2 regions of the Thermoanaerobacter uzonensis DSM 18761 genome follow, and region 2 is predicted to be linked to the other one. Evidence: riboswitches for the same ligand, from Rfam matches in the RefSeq annotation. Region 2 holds a riboswitch; the other holds the start of a gene.
What was found. Region 2 has a riboswitch for cobalamin ahead of BUB32_RS01540 (energy-coupling factor ABC transporter permease). Riboswitches for the same ligand answer to the same signal wherever they lie in the genome.

Region 1 (9,979 bases), on a different contig from region 2:
TAGTCCTTTAATATAACCTGCTTTGTCTTTAACAGCCAAAGCAGTAGTAGCAGGTATGTTAATGTCAGGCAATATTAGTCTTGATAAAGCCAACATTTTTAATACAATTTCCACATTACCGCCTTTTTCCCCTTCTAAAGGTGTGTTTTCACAAGGTATAAAAGGACCTATTCCTAGCATATCTGCATCTATTTTTTTAAAGAATATGAGGTCTTGCGCCAGCATTTCTAAAGTTTGTCCCGGGAGGCCTACAAGGCTTCCTGTTCCGACTTCATAACCTAATTCTCTTAAATCCATAAGGCACCTTACGCGATTTTCATAACTCATGCCGGGATGTAATTTTTGATAAAGCTCTTTGTCTGTAGTTTCAATGCGGAGTAGATATCTATCGGCTCCTGCTTTTTTTAATTCAGCGTAGTCTTTAGTGGGAAGTTCCCCAATACTTAAAGTTACTGCAATATCTAATTTTTTAATTTCTTCTATTATTTTACATAAAGTAATTATTTTAAAATATTTATCCTCGCCGCTTTGAAGGACTATTGTTTTTAGTCCAACTGACGCTCCATATTTTACACATTGTAAGATTTCCTCGGGTTCCATTCTGTATCGTTTAATTGTCCTGTTAGGACCTCGAAGGCCACAATAAAAACAAGTATTGCTGCAGTAGTTACTGAATTCTATAAGACCTCTTAAATGTACTTCATCTCCTACATATTTTTTTCTAACTCTATCCGCAGCTTGATAAATCTTGGAAGGATCTTCTAAAGCTAAAAGTGTCACAAGTTCTTCTTTATCAATGTTGTGATGTGCTTCTAATTTTTCAATTAATTCCTCAATATCTTTTTCTTTTATCATGAATATCACTCTCTCTTTCCCTAATTAGTATAAAACAATTGTTAATAAAAAATCAATAAAATTGTTAAACTATTTTCTTAACAAATTTTTGATATTTTATTGACATAAGTTTATTATAATCCTATAATTTACGTAGAGGTACCCTACAGGGTAGGGGGTAGTATCTAGCAAAATGCAAAATATAGGAGGTAATAGAAGTGATGGAAACTGATGTTTTGGTCATTGGAGGAAGTGCGGGTGGAATTTTAGCAGCTTTATCTGCTAAAAAAACTTACAAAGATAAGAAAGTTACTGTTGTAAGAATGGGAGAGCGGGTAATGGTTCCTTGCGGTATTCCATACATTTTTGGAACATTAAAAGACACGTCTAAAAATGTTATACCAGATGCAATGCTTACCAATGCTGGTATTGATGTAATAATAGATGAAGTTCTTTCAATTGATAGGGAAAACAAAAAAGTTAATGCTAAAAAGAGTGGAGAAATTTCCTACAAAAAACTAATTTTAGCGACAGGCTCTTTGCCAATAGTTCCTACTTTTATACCAGGGCATGACTTAGAAAATGTATTTACAATAAAAAAAGACGAAGAATACTTAAAATTTGTTCAGCAAAAGATTAACGAGGCTCAGGACGTTGTAGTAATTGGAGGCGGATTTATTGGTGTTGAAATGGCAGAGCAGGTGCAACTTCTTGGCAAAAATGTAACAATAATTGAGGTTGCTGACAAGCTTTTGTGGCAAGCCTTTGACCCTGAATACAGTGATATGGCAGAAGCTACATTAAAAGAACATGGTATAACAATAAAAACAAATACAAAAGTTACAAAACTTATAGGGGATACAAAAGTAAAAGAAGTAGAACTGCATACAGGTGAAAAAATAAAAGCTGATGTTGTCATATTAGCTATGGGCGTAAAACCAAATACTAAGTTAGCTGAAGCTGCAGGTATAAAACTTAATGAAAAAGGAGCAATAACAGTTGATGAATACATGAGAACTAATGATCCAGACATATTTGCTGTTGGTGACTGTGCAGAAAAGAAATGCTTTTTCACAAGAAAGAATGTACCTATACTTCTTGCCTCTATTGCTGCTAATGAAGCAAAAATTGCAGGTGTAAATGTATTTCAACTAAGATTGGTTAGGGAAAATAAAGGCACAATAAGTGCTTTTTCTACAAAGATATACAATACTGTTTTTGCTGCTGCAGGTCTTACAGAAACGCAAGCTAAAGCTGAAGGGTTTGATATAGTAATCGGAGAATTTAGCACAATGGACAAGCATCCTGGAACTTTGCCTAATACGAAAAGTGTGAAGATAAAATTGATTTTTTCTAGATATTCTGGAGTTATATTAGGAGCTCAAATAGCAGGTGGAGAAAATGTTGGTGAAATGATAAATATTTTAAGTCTTGCGATACAAAAAGGAACAACAGCGTCAGAATTAAATACCTTCCAAGTGGCGACACATCCATTACTCACATCTTCTCCTGTGTCATACCCAATAAATTCAGCGGCTTTAGATGCTATGTCAAAAATATGAGAATTTTAAGAATGAAAAAACAGGCCAAATTTGGCCTGTTTTTTTATCACTATTGTTTTCTTTCTTTTTTCGTGTTATAATTTTTAAAAAAGTAACACCACGTTGTGCTACTTGCAGGCTGTAGACAAAATTTTGAAAATAGGGTATTTAAAAATTTTTGCTTTTGTCAACAAACACCACATTATGTACTTGTATACTTTATACATGGGCTGATAATAATAAAAATTTATTAATGGAGGGATAATTAATGCCAAAACAATTAAAAAAATTTAAGTGGATAGTTACTATTTTGTTAGTGATTATCATTTCTTTGACAGCTTGTAGTAAAGCTTCACAAAATCAATTTCAAACTTCCCAAATTTCCAATGAAACAGTTCAAACAATTACAGTTACAGATTTAATCGGAAGACAGGTAGAGATAAAGACTCCTGTACATAAAGTAGTTGCTATTGGTCCTGGAGCTTTAAGGCTTGTGACTTATGTTGATGGTATTGACAGAATTGCAGGGGTTGAAAACATAGACAAAAAATTGGCTAACGGTAGAACCTACAATATGCTTTTCCAGGAAGAGTTTGCGAAGCTTCCCACCATTGGGCAGGGAGGTCCTGATTCTACACCGGATGCGGAAAAGTTGGTACAGGTAAGTCCCGATGTAATTTTTGTCATTTCTTTGCTGGATAAATCAAAAGCCGATGACTTACAAGCAAAAACAGGCATTCCGGTGATTGTTTTAAGTTATGGCAAATTAGGAACTTTTGAAGAAGATGTATATACATCCCTAGAGATCATAGGCAAAGTTTTAGGGAAAGAGGATAGAGCAAGAGAGCTGGTTGATTATATAAAGGGAGTACAAAAGGATTTGCAGGACAGAACTAAAGATATTCCTGATGATAAAAAACCAACAGTTTATGTAGGGGCGTTAGGATTTAAAGGCGGTCACGGTGTAGAAAGCACCCAAGGAAATTATCCCCCTTTTATGGCGGTTAATGCTAAAAATGTAGCTGATACTTTAGGGCAAAAAGGTAGTGTAATGATAGAAAAAGAGAAGTTATTGGCTTGGAATCCAGATATAATCTTCATTGATGAGGGAAATCTTGATTTGGTCAAGCAAGATTATCAGAAAAATCCCGATTTTTATAAAAGCTTAAAGGCTTTTAAAAGCGACAACATATATGGAATTCTTCCTTACAATCAATACAATACAAACATAGATACTGCTTTGGTTGATGCTTATTGGGTTGGTAAGGTATTATACCCGGAGAAATTTAGCGATATAGATCCTGTGAATAAAGCTACAGAAATATATAGCAAGTTTTTTGGAGATAAAGGGAAAATTCTATATGATAAGATGAAAGAAGTATATGGCGGTTTTGAAAAAATTAAATTTTAGGGTATAATCAAAGATAAATTCCCCCACGTTGTGTGGGGGAATTATAAAGATGAGGGGATGAAGTCTTGAAGTTGATATTAGAGGCGGTACCTGAAAGTTACAATCGTTATATAAGAAGAAAAATATGGATAATACTTCTTACCATATTAGTAATTTTTCTCCTTGCTTTATATGCCATAAATGCTGGCTCTGCAGGACTTAGTGTGAAGGATGTGGTAAAAACTTTGGTAGGACAAGGGGAAGAAAGATTCAGGATAATTGTGTGGAATATAAGGATGCCAAGGGTTTTGTCGGCGATGGTGGCTGGAATAGGTCTTTCTGTAGCTGGGTGTGTTACGCAAAGCATATTAAGAAATCCCTTGGCGTCACCTTTTACTTTAGGCATATCACAGGGTGCAGCTTTTGGAGCGGCAGTTGCCATTATCTTATTTGGGGCAGGAAGCACTACAAATCCTGATTCTGTAATAATAAACAACCCCTATCTTGTGGTCATCTTTGCTTTTTTGGGGTCTATGGGTTCCACTCTAGTTGTGCTTATTCTGGCGAAAAATTTTAGAGTTACACCTGAAGCGATGGTCCTCGCTGGCGTTGCACTTGGGTCCTTATTTTCTGCTATTACAATGATTTTGCAGTACTTTGCAGATGATGTAAAAGTTGCTTCAATAGTTTTCTGGACTTTTGGCGATTTGGGAAGGGCTTCCTGGAGAGATTTAACTATAATGTCTGTTGTGGTAGGGATTTCACTTGTATATTTTATGTTAAACCGATGGAATTACAATGCTTTAGACAGCGGAGAGGAGACGGCAAAGGGGTTAGGCGTAGAAGTTGAGAAGATAAGGCTTTATGGCATGTTTATGTCTTCTCTTGTTGCTGCAGTGATTACATCTTTTGTAGGCATAATAGGCTTTATTGGACTTGTTGGACCTCACATAATGAGAAGATTAATTGGAGGAGACCACAGGTTTTTAATTCCTGCGTCTTCTGCAATAGGTGCACTGATACTTCTTGCTTCAGATACTCTGGGCAGGACAATAATATCTCCGATAGTTCTGCCCGTTGGAGCTATCACTTCCTTTTTAGGTGCCCCGGTTTTCCTGTATGTACTTTCTAGGGGGTATAGAAGGTGATTTTAAACATAGATGGTATAGAATTTAGTTACACCAGCGTTCCTGTGTTAAGAAATGTAAAATTTCATCTTGGAAGAGGAGAAGTTTTGTCTATTTTGGGGAATAATGGAGCTGGGAAGTCTACTCTTTTAAAGTGTATAAACAGGATTTTGAAGCCCCACAAAGGCACCATATATATTGAAAAATACGAGGTTTCAAAACTCAGCAGAGTGGAAATCGCAAAGAAAATTGGATATGTCTCTCAAAAAAATGAAAATGCTCGGTTTACAGTATTTGATGCTGTGCTTTTGGGGAGAAAGCCCTATATAAAGTGGGACATTACTGAAAAGGACATAAAAATTGTAAATGAGGTTTTAAAAAAGTTTGATTTAGAAAAACTTGCTTTGAGATACTTAAATGAGTTAAGCGGTGGAGAATTGCAAAAAGTGGTTATAGCGCGGGCTTTGGCGCAGCAACCAGTTGTTATGCTATTAGATGAGCCTACGAATAATTTGGATTTAAAAAACCAGATTGAGGTTTTAAAAATTATAAAAGATACTGTAAAAGAGCAGAATATCGCCGCAATTGTAATAATTCACGATTTGAATTTGGCTTTGAGATTTTCAGATAAATTTTTGCTTTTAAAAGACAATACCATTTTTACCTATGGTGGAATGGAAGTTATGACTGAAGAAAACATAGAGGCTGTATATGGGATTCCTGTTGCAGTAGAAACCTGCCGAGGAGTACCCGTTGTCATTCCACTTTAACAGCTTAAGACAAGGGGGACGGTTCCTTCCGTCTGAGTTTTCAGACAGGAGGAACTGTCCCTCCCGTCTGAATTTTTATTCTACTTTAACAGAAAGGAAGGGGTAATTGACGTGGAATTGATATCTATAGGTGTGATACACAGTCCTTATAAAAGAAAAGGGGAAGCTCCTCATCAAGGAAGGGTTATGAATGAGGAAGCTATACTGGAAATATATCCTGAGTTTCAGGAAGGAATTCAAAATATAGAAGAGAAGAAGCACATAATAGTTCTTTACTGGTGCCATTTAGGGAGAAGAGACGTGATAAAAACAGCTACTCCGTGGGGACCGGAGATAAAGGGAGTTTTTGCTACGCGTTCGCCTAATAGACCCAATCCTATAGCCTTTTGTGTGGCAGACCTTGTAAAGGTGGAAGGTAATAAACTTTATGTAAAAGGTGTGGATGCCTTAGATGGAAGTCCTATACTAGATATAAAGCCTTATGTTTATGAACTTGACAGCATAGAAGGTCCAGAGGATACATTGTAATATACACTTTAATATAATGTGAAATATGTAGCAATATGTTGTGGAGAATGAGATAAGATTTAAGGAAGGGAAAAAGGTCTGTAGAGATTGCTTTGAAGAATAACCCCCTTGCACAGGGGAGAGGGATATGCTATAATTTTTTTAGCGAATATTGTATACAGTATACAAGAGGTGAATTAAATGAAATCAATATATACTTGTGGAGTATGTCCAAAAAAGCCTTGTGCTAAAGGAGAGACTAATTTTCCCAAAAATTGTCCTACCGTTGAAAGAAGGGATATAGTAGAACAATCAGTAGCAATATATAAACAAGATGAAATGGTTCATAAAATAATGAACTTTGCCAATACTCTTCCTAAAAAGAAAAATGGAGAGTTGAGAAGTAGAGCTGAAGAAATAATAGAGTTTATTAAGCAGATGGGATTTAAAAATATTGGCGTTGCATTTTGTTATTCTACGAGTAAAGAGGCGAAACAATTTGTAAAATTATTAGAACAGTATGATTTAAAAATTGTTCCTGTTTGTTGTAAAGTCGGTTCTATTGATATAGAAGATATAGACATTCAAAAAGATAAAGAGGGATTTGTTGCTACTTGCAATCCTATAACACAGGCAGAGATAATGAACCAAGAAAACACAGAACTCAATGTAGTAATAGGTCTTTGCGTAGGCCATGATATACTTTTTAATAAATATTCTAAAGGACTAGTTACAACACTGGTGGCAAAGGACAGAAAATACGCTCATTGTCCTGTAAAAGGATTAGAAGCTGTTAATGTGTAATTTAGTGGAAAGAGGCATCAGGCTTTTTGTATGAAGCCTCTTTTTTTATTGACATATGTCAATAAAAGGTGTATATTTGAATTGAACATATGTTAAAAATATGGTGGTCTATGATGGATAAAAACAAAAACGATTTGATGTCATTAATAATAAAAACATTGAAAGCAAATGGCTTAAAGATAACTGAGAAACGCCAAATTTTGATAGAGGTATTTTTGAAGAGCCCTAATATTCATTTTGATTTTGATACACTCCTTGAGGAAGTTAGGAAAGAATGGTCCCATTATGGTGTAGCAACTCTTTATAGGAATTTAAGAATTTTGGTAGGCAAGGGAATATTATCAGAAAATATAATAGGAAACAAAAAATACTATGAACTTAAAATGTTTAACAAAAAAAAGATTCACGCTCATTTAATTTGCAAATATTGTGGTAATATAGACGAATATTACAGTCCAGATTTGGTAAAGTATATAAAAATGATAGATAAAAAATATGGCTTTGAAGTATATTATGGAGAATTGAATTTTTATGGAATATGCAGTAATTGTAAAAGGACTGTAAAAATGATTTAAAATAGGCAAAAAAATTGTCTATTTCAGTTTGTTGATAAAGTTAAGAAATATTCGAAGGAGATATTTTGCATCGTCGCTCCGATGTTCAAAAGCGACAAAACTAACGCTCGACCTTCGAGCTCCGGCAGGGTACCGGGCACAATCGGCATCCATGCCTTAAGGTGCCCGCCTTCGCCATCCGTGGCTTCGGCCCTGCCTCCACCCTCGGTCTTGCTAAGTTTTGTTGCCGCTTTGTAACAAGTCGCATCGATTGCAAAATATCTCCTTTACGAAAGTTTGTCTACAGTTTGAAATGGGCAAAAATAATTGCCTATTTTATTTTTTATATTGACAATGCAAGAAAGCAGTGGTATACTATATATTGATGGTATTAATAAATAATATACTAGATTTTGTGCAAAATAGAATATACACAGATACAGGTGCCCAATTTCAAAGGGGAATTGGGTTAAAAGGGAAGCAGGTGAGAATCCTGCACGGTCCCGCCACTGTGATGGTGAGCTCTTTACAATATGCCACTGTCTGCTCAAACAAAAGGAACTGTCCCCGATGTTTGAAAGGTGGGAAGGCGTAAAGAGTGATGAACCTAAGTCAGGAGACCTGCCTGTATTTGTATTACACTTGCTCTACGGTTGATAGAGGAGGTGAGGTACTTTTGTACACCTCTTAACTTGACGTAGAAGTTAAGGGGGTTAATTATTTTTACAAAAGAATGGAGGTTTAAAATCATGAAAATTGCTATGAAGGTTATAAAAAGAGATGGAAGGGAAGTTGAGTTTGATAAGATAAAGATTGTAAATGCTATATACAAAGCTTTTAAGGCAGTGGAAGAAGGGGAATACAAAGATGCCCTTGAAATAGCAGATGAAGTAACAGAGTACGTAGAAAATAATTTAGAAGGAATAGCCAGTGTAGAGCAGATTCAAGATATTGTAGAGCAATACTTAATAAAGCATGGTCATGCTAAAGCGGCAAAGGCCTATATTTTGTACAGAAAACAGCATCAAGAGATAAGAGAATTTAAAAAAATGTTTATGGACATTGAAAAAATGGTGGATGAATACATAGGGAAACAAGATTGGAGAGTTAATGAAAATAGCAATATGAGTTATTCACTTCAAGGTTTAAATAATCATATCTCCAGTACGATAACAGCTCATTACTGGTTAAACAAAATATATCCTCCAGAAGTTAGAGATGCCCATGTAAATGGAGATTTGCACATTCATGACTTAGGCCTTTTATCTGTGTATTGCTGTGGATGGGATTTAAGGGATTTACTGCTTTCTGGATTTACAGGGGTAGAGGGGAAAGTTCAAAGCAAACCTCCAAAGCACTTTAGGTCCGCTCTTGGACAGATTGTAAATTTTTTCTATACACTTCAAGGGGAAGCAGCCGGTGCACAAGCTTTTTCTAATTTTGATACCTATTTAGCACCTTTTATATATTACGATAATCTTTCTTACAAAGAGGTCAAACAGGCTTTACAGGAGTTTATATTTAACATAAATGTTCCAACTAGAGTGGGATTTCAAACTCCTTTTACAAACATAACTATGGATCTTGTGGTACCGGAGATTATGACAGATGAACCTGTTATAATTGGCGGTCAATTGATGGATAAAACGTATAAAGAATTTCAAAAAGAAATGGACATGTTAAATATAGCATTTGCAGAAGTTATGATGGAAGGAGATGCCAGTGGCAGGATATTTACTTTTCCAATACCAACTTATAATATAACTAAAAATTTTGACTGGGATAGTTCTGTCATAAATAAAATAATGGAAATGACTGCGAAGTATGGTTTACCCTATTTTAGTAATTTTGTAAATAGTGATTTAGATCCAAATGATGTGCGTAGTATGTGCTGTCGGTTGAGGTTGGACAACAGAGAATTAAGAAAGCGTGGGGGAGGGCTTTTTGGAGCGAATCCTCTTACAGGATCAATAGGAGTTGTAACAATAAATATGCCAAGAATTGGATATTTATCCAAATCAAAAGGAGAGTTTTTCCAAAGGTTAGAAAAACTTATGGATATTGCAAAAACAAGCCTTGAAATAAAAAGAGAAATTTTAGAGAAGATGACTGAAATGGGATTGTATCCTTATTCAAAATTTTACTTAAGAGATATAAAAAAGAGATTTGGATTTTACTGGCAAAATCATTTTAACACGATAGGACTCATTGGAATGAATGAAGCACTATTAAATTTCATAGGAATGAGCATAGTCAGTGAAGAGGGAAGGAAATTTGCACTTGAAGTATTAGATTTTATGAGGCATAAATTAGAACAATATCAATTAGAATCTAATTTCATGTATAATTTAGAAGCCTCCCCTGCAGAAGGAGCTTCCTATAGATTGGCTAAAAAAGATAAAGAATTATTCCCCGATATAATAACTGCAGGTAGCGATGTGCCTTACTATAC
Region 2 (9,979 bases):
TACTACTCAAAAAATCGTCACAAAAATACTAAATTCTCCTATTCCTGTTGTAGTATATGTCTCCCCCGCAGGAGCTTGGGCGGGTTCGGCTGGTACTTTCATAACACTTTCAGCAAATGTCGCTGCAATGGCTCCTGGAAGTAGAATAGGCGCTGCCCATCCTGTGTCAATGGAAGACGACACTGCTTTATCAGATGTACAAAAGCAAAAAATCACTCATGACGCTGCTGCTTGGATAAGAAGTATCGCAGAAAACAGGGGGAGAGACCCCAAAAATGCTGAAATGGCAGTTATTGAAAGCAAATCTTTTACTGACACAGAAGCATTAAATGCCCATTTAATCGATTTTAAAGCTACTAATTTAAACGACCTTCTAAAAAAAATAAACGGCCTTACAGTCAAAAATTTTGACGGCACAACTACAACTTTGCAAACTGATGGTCCAATCAAATACTTCCCAATGTCTTCAGCTCAAAAATTTCTCTTTGCAATAAGCGATCCAAATATTGCTTATCTTCTCATGAGCGCTGGTATCTTGGGTATTGTATTGGAGCTTTATCATCCTGGTGCTATCTTTCCCGGTGTGGCAGGAGGAATAAGCTTACTTTTAGGCCTTTACACACTTGGAACATTAAATGCTCAATTAAGTGGAATGCTTCTTGTCATATTAGGGCTTGTGCTTTTGGCATCTGAAGCGTTTGTTGTAAGCCATGGCATTTTAGCAGTGGGCGGTATAACTTCCTTCGTACTTGGCTCTTTAATGTTATTTAGTGGAAACCAAATGGGACTCACTATTAACAAAGGAGTAGTTTTCGCAACAGCCTTTTTCATGGCAGTTTTTGTTTCTTTCTTGTTAGCTGCTGTTATAAAAGCTCAAAAGAGAAAAGTAGTCACAGGAGTAGAAGGTCTAATTGGTGAAATAGGTATTGCAGTAAGTGATATTAATCCAAATGGCATAGTCTTAGTAGAAGGAGAAAGGTGGCAAGCAGAATCTAAAGAGTATATTGCAAAAGGCGAAAAGGTGGTCATTACAGCAGTAGAGGGTTTGACAGTTAAAGTTGAAAAAATAAAAGAGGGAGGCAGTAAAAAAAATGATTGAGAGTTTTGCATTTCTATTCACTTTATTAATAATCCTTATAAGTTTAATTTCCGCATCCATTAGAATAGTACAGGAATACGAAAGGGGTGTGATTTTTCGTCTTGGACGCTACGTAGGTGTAAGGGGGCCAGGAATATTTTTCTTGATTCCTATAATAGAGAGAATGCAAAAAGTAGATTTGAGAGTCATAACAATGGAAGTACCAACACAAGAGGCAATTACAAGAGACAACGTTACTGTTAAAGTAAATGCAGTAGTATACTTCAGAGTAATAGACCCTGCCAACGCTGTTATAAAAGTTTTGGACCACATAAGAGCAACATCTCAGCTGGCACAAACTACACTAAGAAGCGTTTTAGGTCAGTCTGACTTAGACGAATTATTATCTCACAGAGAAGAAATAAACAAAAGGCTCCGCGAGATTATAGATGAGGGAACAGAGCCATGGGGAGTAAAAGTAAATCTTGTAGAAATAAGGGATGTAGAACTACCACAAAGCATGCAAAGGGCCATGGCAGCACAAGCAGAAGCAGAAAGAGAACGCCGCGCTAAAATTATAAACGCTGATGGAGAATATCAAGCAGCTGCAAAACTTGCTGAAGCTGCTCGCATCATAGCCTCACAACCCGTTTCTCTGCAACTTAGGTATCTTCAAACTTTAAGAGAAATAGCTAATGACAGGTCAAATATCGTAGTTTTCCCTCTATCTTTGGATATTCTACATCAATTTTTCCCTCAAGGACAAAAAGAAAGTAAAAATGAATAGCTTTAAGCTGCTGAGTTTTCAGCAGCTTTTTTATTTTATACACTTCTTTAATTCCTCTATATTTTTTGGTATATTACTTCCGTTTATAATTCCTTTTTCTTTTAAAATTTCATATATCTCTAAAAGCATAGGCTTTCTCAAATCACTCCAATCAAGTTCTTTTGCATTAGCAAAGACAACTGTGGGCTCGCCTTTTGCAACAACTTTTCCATTTTTCATGACATATATATAGTCAGCCCATGAATAAGCAAAGTCCACATCATGAGTTGATAAAATAATTGTCTTTCCCTCTTCAACCAATTTGTCAAATAAACCCATAACCTCTTGAACATGCTTAGGATCTAAATAAACTGTTGGCTCATCCAATATAATAACTTCAGGCTCCATAACTATAATATCAGCTATTGAAACGCTTTTTTTCTGCCCATAGCTTAAAAAATGGGTAGGCTTGTCTTTTAAATCAATAATTCTCGTTTCTTTCATGGCGTTTTCAACTTTCTCTTTTACTATATTTTCTGAATAGCCTAAGTTCATAGGGCCAAAAGAAATTTCTTGGTATACATTGGCAGAGAAAAGTTGTATGTCAGGATTTTGAAAAACAATACCAACGTTTTTTCTAAGTTTTACAAGTTCGCTATGACTGTAATTTATCTCTTCACCTTTGTATAATATTTTTCCTAATTTGGGTTTCAAAATCCCATTGAAGTGCAAAAACAGTGTTGTCTTGCCTGCACCGTTTGGACCTAAAACTGCAATCTTTTTACCTTCCTCTATCGACATATTTACTTCATTCAAAGCTTTTGTGCCGTCGCTGTACTCAAAAGTAATATTTATAGCTTCTAATATAAACTGCTCTTTCATAGTTCACCTTCTTAAAAGCATTGATGCGCTTATTAAAATTAGTTCTATCAAAACAATAAATATTATATTTTTATAACAAAATTTGTAATCTTTACTGAGGACTTTTATCTCTCCATTATAACCTCTTGCCTCTAAAGCCACATATAAATCCTCTGAATTTTTGTAGGACTTAATAAAAAGAGAGGATATCAAAAGTCCTAAAGACCTGTAGCCATTTTTTAATGTGGCATATCCCAACCTTGAATCTTGAGATATATAGATCTCATTAGCAGCTTGCGTTAAAACAAATATAAACCTATAAATTAATTGAAGTAACTCTAAAAATAGTGATGGAATTTTCAATTTCTTTAAGATATTTATAATGTCAACTACAGGAGTAGTGAGTACAAGAAAATACAAGCAAGACACTATTGCTAAAGTTCTAAAGAATAAAATAACAGCAGTATTAATGCCTTGTGCAGTAATTCCTAAAGTTACCCCCAAAATATTAAAGCTTATTAATGCAGCACTTTTATTCCCTATCACATTTATAATAAGTGTTATTATGCTTATTATCAAAAAAGAAAAGGGAATTAACATAAGCTTAATGTACACTTTTGCTGGAATTTTCGCTTTAAATACAGTTATCACAAATACCAAAATAATTACTGCAATATTTGTATAGGCATCAAATTCAAAGCATAAAATCATAGTCAAAAAAGCAAATAAAAGTTTTTCAACAGGATGTACATTGTACATCCTGTTGGTATAAGCATAACTATCTATTAGCATTTTTTCTCCCCTTCGCAACACCTATATAATATCCCAAAAAGCCTGCACCAATTGCAGCCTGTAAGGCAAACAAAAGGCTTTCAATTTCTCCACTTGGTGGCTCCCAAATTGGTTTAAACCATGGCTTGTAATTTTTGTCTACCTGAGCAATAGCTTCTGTCGCCCTGTCATCTGCACCAGCAAATTCAGCATTTTTAATAGTAACAAGGGGAAACACCACCAGTAAAATAACCAACAAGCCCAATATCAAATTCTTTATTAAAAACTTTTTATCCTTCATATTGCCTTACCTTCTTTCTCTAAAACCTTAAGTTCAATGAGTTCTTCTTTACTGTAGGCAGTTAGCATATTGATTACGAGCACAGTTAAAAGCCCCTCACTTATTGCCAAAGGTACCTGTGTCACTGCAAATATCCCCATAAATTTTAAAAATGAGGCTGTAAAGCCGCCTACTTCAGCAGGGAAAGCAATAGCAAGTTGGAAGGAGGTAGTTACATATGTAAGCAAATCCCCAATTGAGGCAGCTAAAAATACTGCAAGCCAATTTGGACCACCTGCTTTTTTTACCCCTTTAAATATATAATAGGAAGCAATTGGCCCTACTATAGCCATGGAAAATGTATTAGCGCCCAAAGTCGTTATGCCGCCATGGGCCAAAAGTAATGCCTGAAACAAAAGGACTATAAGGCCTAAAACGCTCATAGCAAAAGGTCCAAAGAGTATAGCTCCAAGTCCTACGCCGGTTGGATGCGAACAACTTCCTGTAACTGAAGGTATTTTAAGTGCTGAAAGCACAAATGCAAAAGCACCTGCAAAACCTAAAAGCATCTTAAGTTTTGGATTCTCTTTTACTTTTTTGTTTATCGCTATAAGTCCTATAACCACAAAAGGCAAAGAAGCTATATCCCATATTATACACCATTTAAGAGGTAGAAAACCTTCCATTATATGCATTGAATAGGCAATTTGTGGAGCTATTAAAAGCAACGCAAATGCTGCAAGTAACATCCACCTTTTCATCACACACACCTCTTTTTGTAAAATTTAAGTAAAAAGAAAACCTCTTAACTTACCAACGGCGTTAAGAGGTAAAAAACACATACTTATCCCTTTATAACACCCCCTCTATCGACCGTAGAGTAAGTGTGTCACAAATACAGGCAGGTCTCCTGACTTAGGTTCATTGCTCTTTACGCCTTCCCATCCGTCACTCAGCGGAGCATGTTTTTATACGAAATATAATTTGTTAAATTCGTGCTCCGCTGAGTGACAGACAGTGGCATAATGTAAAGAGCTCACCATCACAGTGGCGGGACCGTGCAGGATTTTCACCTGCTTCCCTTTTAACCCAATTTGGATTCCAAAATTGGGCACCTGTATTTGCATGTTATTCAATTCTCCCTTTAAATAAAGGATATCATTTTATAAATAGGTTGTCAATGAATAGAAATGTCCTTGTATTGCTTACTTATAATTTTTGCAACTTCAAAACTAGCCTCAATTGTTTTTTCAATATCCTCCTCTGTATGAGCCATTGATAAAAAGAAGGTCTCAAATTGAGAAGGAGGCAGGTACACACCCCTTTTCAGCATTTCTCTAAAATATGCAGCATACACAACAGTGTTTGATTTTAAAGCAGAGTTATAGTCTTTTACTTCATCATTCGTAAAAAACATACACATCATGCTGCCTATTCTATTTATTGTAACATCAATTCCATTTTGAACTATGCTTTCTTTTAGCCCCTTACACAATTTTTCTGCTTTCTTGTCTAACTCTTCATAAATATTGGAAGTTTCAGATAATATTTTTAAAGTCTCAAAGCCTGCTGTCATTGCTAGAGGATTGCCAGACAAAGTCCCTGCTTGATACACCGGTCCATCAGGAGAAATCATTCTCATAATCTCTTCCTTTCCTCCATAGGCACCAACAGGAAGACCTCCACCAATAATTTTACCAAGCGTAGTAATATCAGGCATAATATTGTAAAGCCCTTGTGCCCCTGAATAAGACACTCTAAAACCTGTCATCACTTCATCAAAAATTAAAAGTGATTTATACTTTGCAGTAATCTCTCTCAATCCCTTTAAAAATCCCTCTTCAGGTAAAACTGTACCCATATTACCTGCAATAGGCTCTACAATTACAGCGGCGATGTTCTCACCGTACATTTCAAAAATATCTTCTACCATTTTGATATCATTATATCTAGCTATAATTGTATCCTTTGCTATCTCGTTTGTTACGCCCTTTGAATCAGGCATTCCAAAAGTAAGTGCACCTGACCCTGCTTTTATAAGCAGGCTGTCAGAATGTCCGTGATAACATCCTTCAAATTTTACAATGATGTCTCTGCCCGTATATCCCCTTGCCAATCTTATAGCACTCATAGTGGCTTCTGTGCCTGAATTCACCATTCTGACAACTTCTATAGATGGAACAGCCTCAATTATTTTTTCTGCCATCTTAACTTCCAACTCTGTACAGGCTCCAAAACTGGTACCCAGTTGTGCTTGTTTTTTAATAGCTTCTACCACCTGTGGATGTGAATGCCCAAGTATTAGCGGTCCCCATGAAAGAACATAGTCTATGTATTCATTGCCATCTTCATCCCAAATATGACTTCCTTGTCCCTTTTTTATAAAAACAGGAGTAGCTCCTACTGATTTAAAAGCTCTTACAGGGCTATTAACACCACCTGGCATAAGTTTTTTAGCTTTTTCAAAAAGCTTTTGCGATTTATCAGTTTTCACAGAATCACCTCTTAACAGCCCGCTTTTTTTAATAATTTTTCTGTAAATAGCCATTTTTTCTTCTTTAGCAAAATCTTTTTCCTTTAATTCCATCCTCTTCTGATATAGTTTTTGTAATAGTTTTTCATAGTCATCATTGAAAATTGACTCCAATTTTTCTTTTATCATTCTCGAAAGAAGTGGACTTTTGCCACTTGTAGATATAGAAATAATTAGGTCTCCCCTTTTTACAATGGCAGGTACAATAAAAGAAGAAAGGTCTTTATCATCAACCACATTTACAAGCACATTGTATTTTTCTCCATCTGACGCCACAAGTTTATTTACCTTCTCATCATCTGTAGCAGCAATCGCAACAAAAAATCCCCTTACATCCCCTTGTTGATACTCACGTCTTATAAGTTCCACTTTTTCTTTTGCTGCAAGCTCAATTATTCCTTCATCAAAAGAAGGAGAAATGGCAGTAACTAAAGCTTCTCCTTCAACAAGAGATAAAATTTTTCTAAGAGCAACTTTGCCACCCCCTACAACAAGGCATTTTTTGTTTTTTACATTAAGCATTACAGGGTAATAAGCCATTTCGCAACATCCTTTGCAAAGTAGGTTATAACTATATCTGCCCCTGCCCTTTTAATTGAAGTGAGTATTTCTAAGACTACCGATTTTTCATCAATCCAACCCATCTTAGCTGCCGCCTTTACCATTGAATATTCTCCACTTACATTATAAGCAGCAATAGGAATGTTGAAATTATCCTTTACCCGCCTTATAATATCAAGATAAGAAAGTGCCGGCTTTACCATGACAATATCTGCTCCTTCTTCAATGTCAAGAGCTATTTCTCTTAAGGCTTCATTGGAATTTCCATAGTCCATTTGATAAGACTTTCTGTCGCCAAATTGTGGGAAAGAATCTGCTGCTTCTCTAAAAGGTCCATAAAAAGAGGAAGCGTATTTAGCACTGTAAGCCATAATAGGTGTATTTACAAATCCTTTACTATCTAAAAGCTTTCTTATGGCAGCTACTCTTCCATCCATCATGTCAGAAGGCGCTACAATATCCGCCCCTGCCTCAACATGGGACAAGGCTATTTTAGCAATGTAGTCCACTGTTTTGTCATTTAGAACTTGGCCATTTTCAACAATGCCACAGTGTCCATGAGTTGTATACCCACACATACATACATCTGTTATTACCACAATTTCTGGCACTTTTTCTTTTATTTCTCTCACCGCTTTTTGAACGATACCTTCCTCGCTGTAAGCCTCTGACCCGAATTCATCTTTATATGAAGGCACACCAAAAAGTAAAATAGCAGGAATTCCAAGGTCACGCACTTCTTTAACTTCTTCTATAAGCAAATCTATAGAAAAATGGTAAACACCTGGCATTGAATCTATCTCTTCTTTTATATTATCTCCTGGCACAACAAAAAGAGGATATATAAGGTCACCTACATCTAAAGAAGTTTCTCTTATCATATCCCTTAAAATGCTGTTTATCCTAAGCCTTCTTGGCCTTTTTACCAAATCCATTTTATCTCCTCTTTCTATTGGTTTTGATAGTTTTTTAATATTTCTTCAATAAGTTTTTCCGTTGTGTATTCGCTTGGCATTATGTCTACATTAAATCCTTTATCATCTATAGCCTTCTTTGTTACAGGTCCTATTGCAGCTATTTTAGAGTTTTTTAGAAGATTTATTTCGTCTCCTATTAATTGATGCATATAATTAAAAGTAGAGGAACTTGTAAATACAGCAATATCTATTCCTTTGCGGAGTTCACTTATAAGCTTTCCCTTTATTTCATAATTTGGTTCATTTTTATATGCAACAATTTTTTGTACGTTAGCGCAATTTCCTAGGCTTTCCATCAATATATCCCCACCTATCTGAGAAGTCAAAAGCACTATGTTTTTCCCTTCAACATGTTTTTTAAGAGCATTTGCCAAAGAGTATGAGGTGTATTCCTCAGGAATTATATCTGGATATATAAAAATATTTTCTAAAGCTTCCGCAGTCTTACTTCCTATTGCTACTACTTTAATACTTAAATTTCTTAAATCAAACCTTTTTTCTCGGGAAGCTTCAATAAAACTACGAACACTATTTACACTTGTAAATACAGCGTAATCAAATTTGTGTATTTCTTCTAAAAACATTTCTATGTTATTCAAAAACGGCGTGATTTTAATAGTAGGACAAATAACAACATCTGCTCCCTCTTCGCTCAAAATTTTTTTCATCTGTTGTGACTGTTCATAGGTCCTTGTAAGCAAAATCCTTTTTCCAAAAAGCTTTTTGTTTTCGTACCATTTTAATCTATCCCTTAATGCCACAACATCTCCTACAGCAAAAACTCCGGGATTTTTTATTCCTTCTTTTCGGACGAGACTTGGAATATCAATGAGTTTCCCAGTTACAACTTTTTGCTTTGGAGTAGTGCCTTCCATTACTACTGCTGCTGGTGTATGAGGATCTTTGCCGTAATTGAGAAGTTTTTGCACAATTTTTTCTATATTTTTTATCCCCATGAGAAATACCAGTGTCCCATCGAGCTTTGATATGACTTCCCAATTGAGGCTTTTATCTTTTCCTTCCCGTTCATGACCCGTTATTACGTGAAATGAAGAGCTTAAATCTCTATGAGTTACAGGAATTCCTGCATAGGATAGGACAGCCACTGCAGATGTTATGCCTGGCACTACCTCATAAGGTATTCTTTTTTGTGAAAGGTATTCAGCCTCTTCGCCACCTCTTCCGAATACAAATGGGTCTCCTCCTTTAATTCTCGCTACTTTTTTGCCAGAAAGAGCCTTTTTCGCAATTATTTCGTTTATTTTACTTTGAGGTACCTTGTGATTATCCGGAAACTTTCCCACATCAATAAGCTCTGCATCCTTTTTTGCCATTTTTAAAATATCTTCATTAATGAGCCTGTCATACACCAGCACATCTGCATTTTTTATCAATTCGACCGCTTTTAAAGTCAAAAGCCCAATATCTCCAGGTCCTGCTCCTATCAAATACACAATCCCTGACATCATAAACCTCCAAATTCTTTAATAAGCTTTTCTATCATTTTATCGGTTTCGTCAATTAAACCAGTCACTTCACTTTTTAAAAGTTTATCCTCTTTTTGATAAACAACTTTTATGTTTATTTTCTCTTCGTCTTCCTCTTTTCTGTATTGGGCATAGGCACCAAAAGGCTGTCTACAATTAACTCCAAAAGCTTTTAGAAGTTCCCTTTCAACAGAAGCCTCAAAAAATGTTCTTCTATCAACAATATAGGAATAAAACTCTTGAAATATATTATCAAAATTTTCCGCAATTTCTACTGCAAGAATTCCCTGACAGGGTGCCGGCACAACTACATCAAGTGGGAAATACTCAGTAATAACATTCTCAAATCCTAACCTGTGCAAACCCGCCGCTGCCAAAACAATGCCATCAAGGTTTAGTTCTTCCATTTTTTTGAGTCTCGTCCTCACATTACCTCTTATTGGAACAATCTGTATGTCTGGCTTTAAAGCTTTAAGCTGCACTTGCCTTCTTAAACTGCTGGTCCCAATTTTAGCCCCTTCTTTTAAATCCATAAATTGCGTACCATCTCTTGAAACAAACACATCCTTTGGGTCTTCTCTTTTTAAAACTGCCATGAGCTTGAGCCCTTTAGGTATTTCATAAGGCATGTCCTTCATGCTGTGGACTGCCATGTCAATTTCGCC

Region 1: linked by a shared signal. The riboswitch ahead of BUB32_RS10135 (ribonucleoside triphosphate reductase) and the one ahead of BUB32_RS01540 (energy-coupling factor ABC transporter permease) in region 2 are both predicted to bind cobalamin.

Annotation. Positions count from the first base shown of each region.
Region 1 is NZ_FQUR01000017.1:1,195-11,173, reverse strand. It holds gene hydE ([FeFe] hydrogenase H-cluster radical SAM maturase HydE) at 1-855, opposite strand, end outside; gene BUB32_RS10170 (FAD-dependent oxidoreductase) at 1,056-2,396, shown strand; gene BUB32_RS10165 (iron ABC transporter substrate-binding protein) at 2,644-3,786, shown strand; gene BUB32_RS10160 (FecCD family ABC transporter permease) at 3,852-4,913, shown strand; gene BUB32_RS10155 (ABC transporter ATP-binding protein) at 4,910-5,662, shown strand; gene tsaA (tRNA (N6-threonylcarbamoyladenosine(37)-N6)-methyltransferase TrmO) at 5,774-6,190, shown strand; gene BUB32_RS10145 (DUF1847 domain-containing protein) at 6,371-6,973, shown strand; gene BUB32_RS10140 (Fur family transcriptional regulator) at 7,087-7,548, shown strand; cobalamin riboswitch at 7,952-8,170, shown strand; gene BUB32_RS10135 (ribonucleoside triphosphate reductase) at 8,277-9,979, shown strand, end outside.
Region 2 is NZ_FQUR01000006.1:308,145-318,123, reverse strand. It holds gene BUB32_RS01565 (NfeD family protein) at 1-1,099, shown strand, start outside; gene BUB32_RS01560 (slipin family protein) at 1,092-1,865, shown strand; gene BUB32_RS01555 (energy-coupling factor ABC transporter ATP-binding protein) at 1,896-2,726, opposite strand; gene cbiQ (cobalt ECF transporter T component CbiQ) at 2,730-3,497, opposite strand; gene BUB32_RS01545 (energy-coupling factor ABC transporter substrate-binding protein) at 3,484-3,777, opposite strand; gene BUB32_RS01540 (energy-coupling factor ABC transporter permease) at 3,774-4,517, opposite strand; cobalamin riboswitch at 4,640-4,890, opposite strand; gene hemL (glutamate-1-semialdehyde 2,1-aminomutase) at 4,934-6,250, opposite strand; partial or broken gene BUB32_RS13025 (precorrin-2 dehydrogenase/sirohydrochlorin ferrochelatase family protein) at 6,374-6,811, opposite strand; gene hemB (porphobilinogen synthase) at 6,811-7,785, opposite strand; gene cobA (uroporphyrinogen-III C-methyltransferase) at 7,800-9,293, opposite strand; gene hemC (hydroxymethylbilane synthase) at 9,293-9,979, opposite strand, start outside.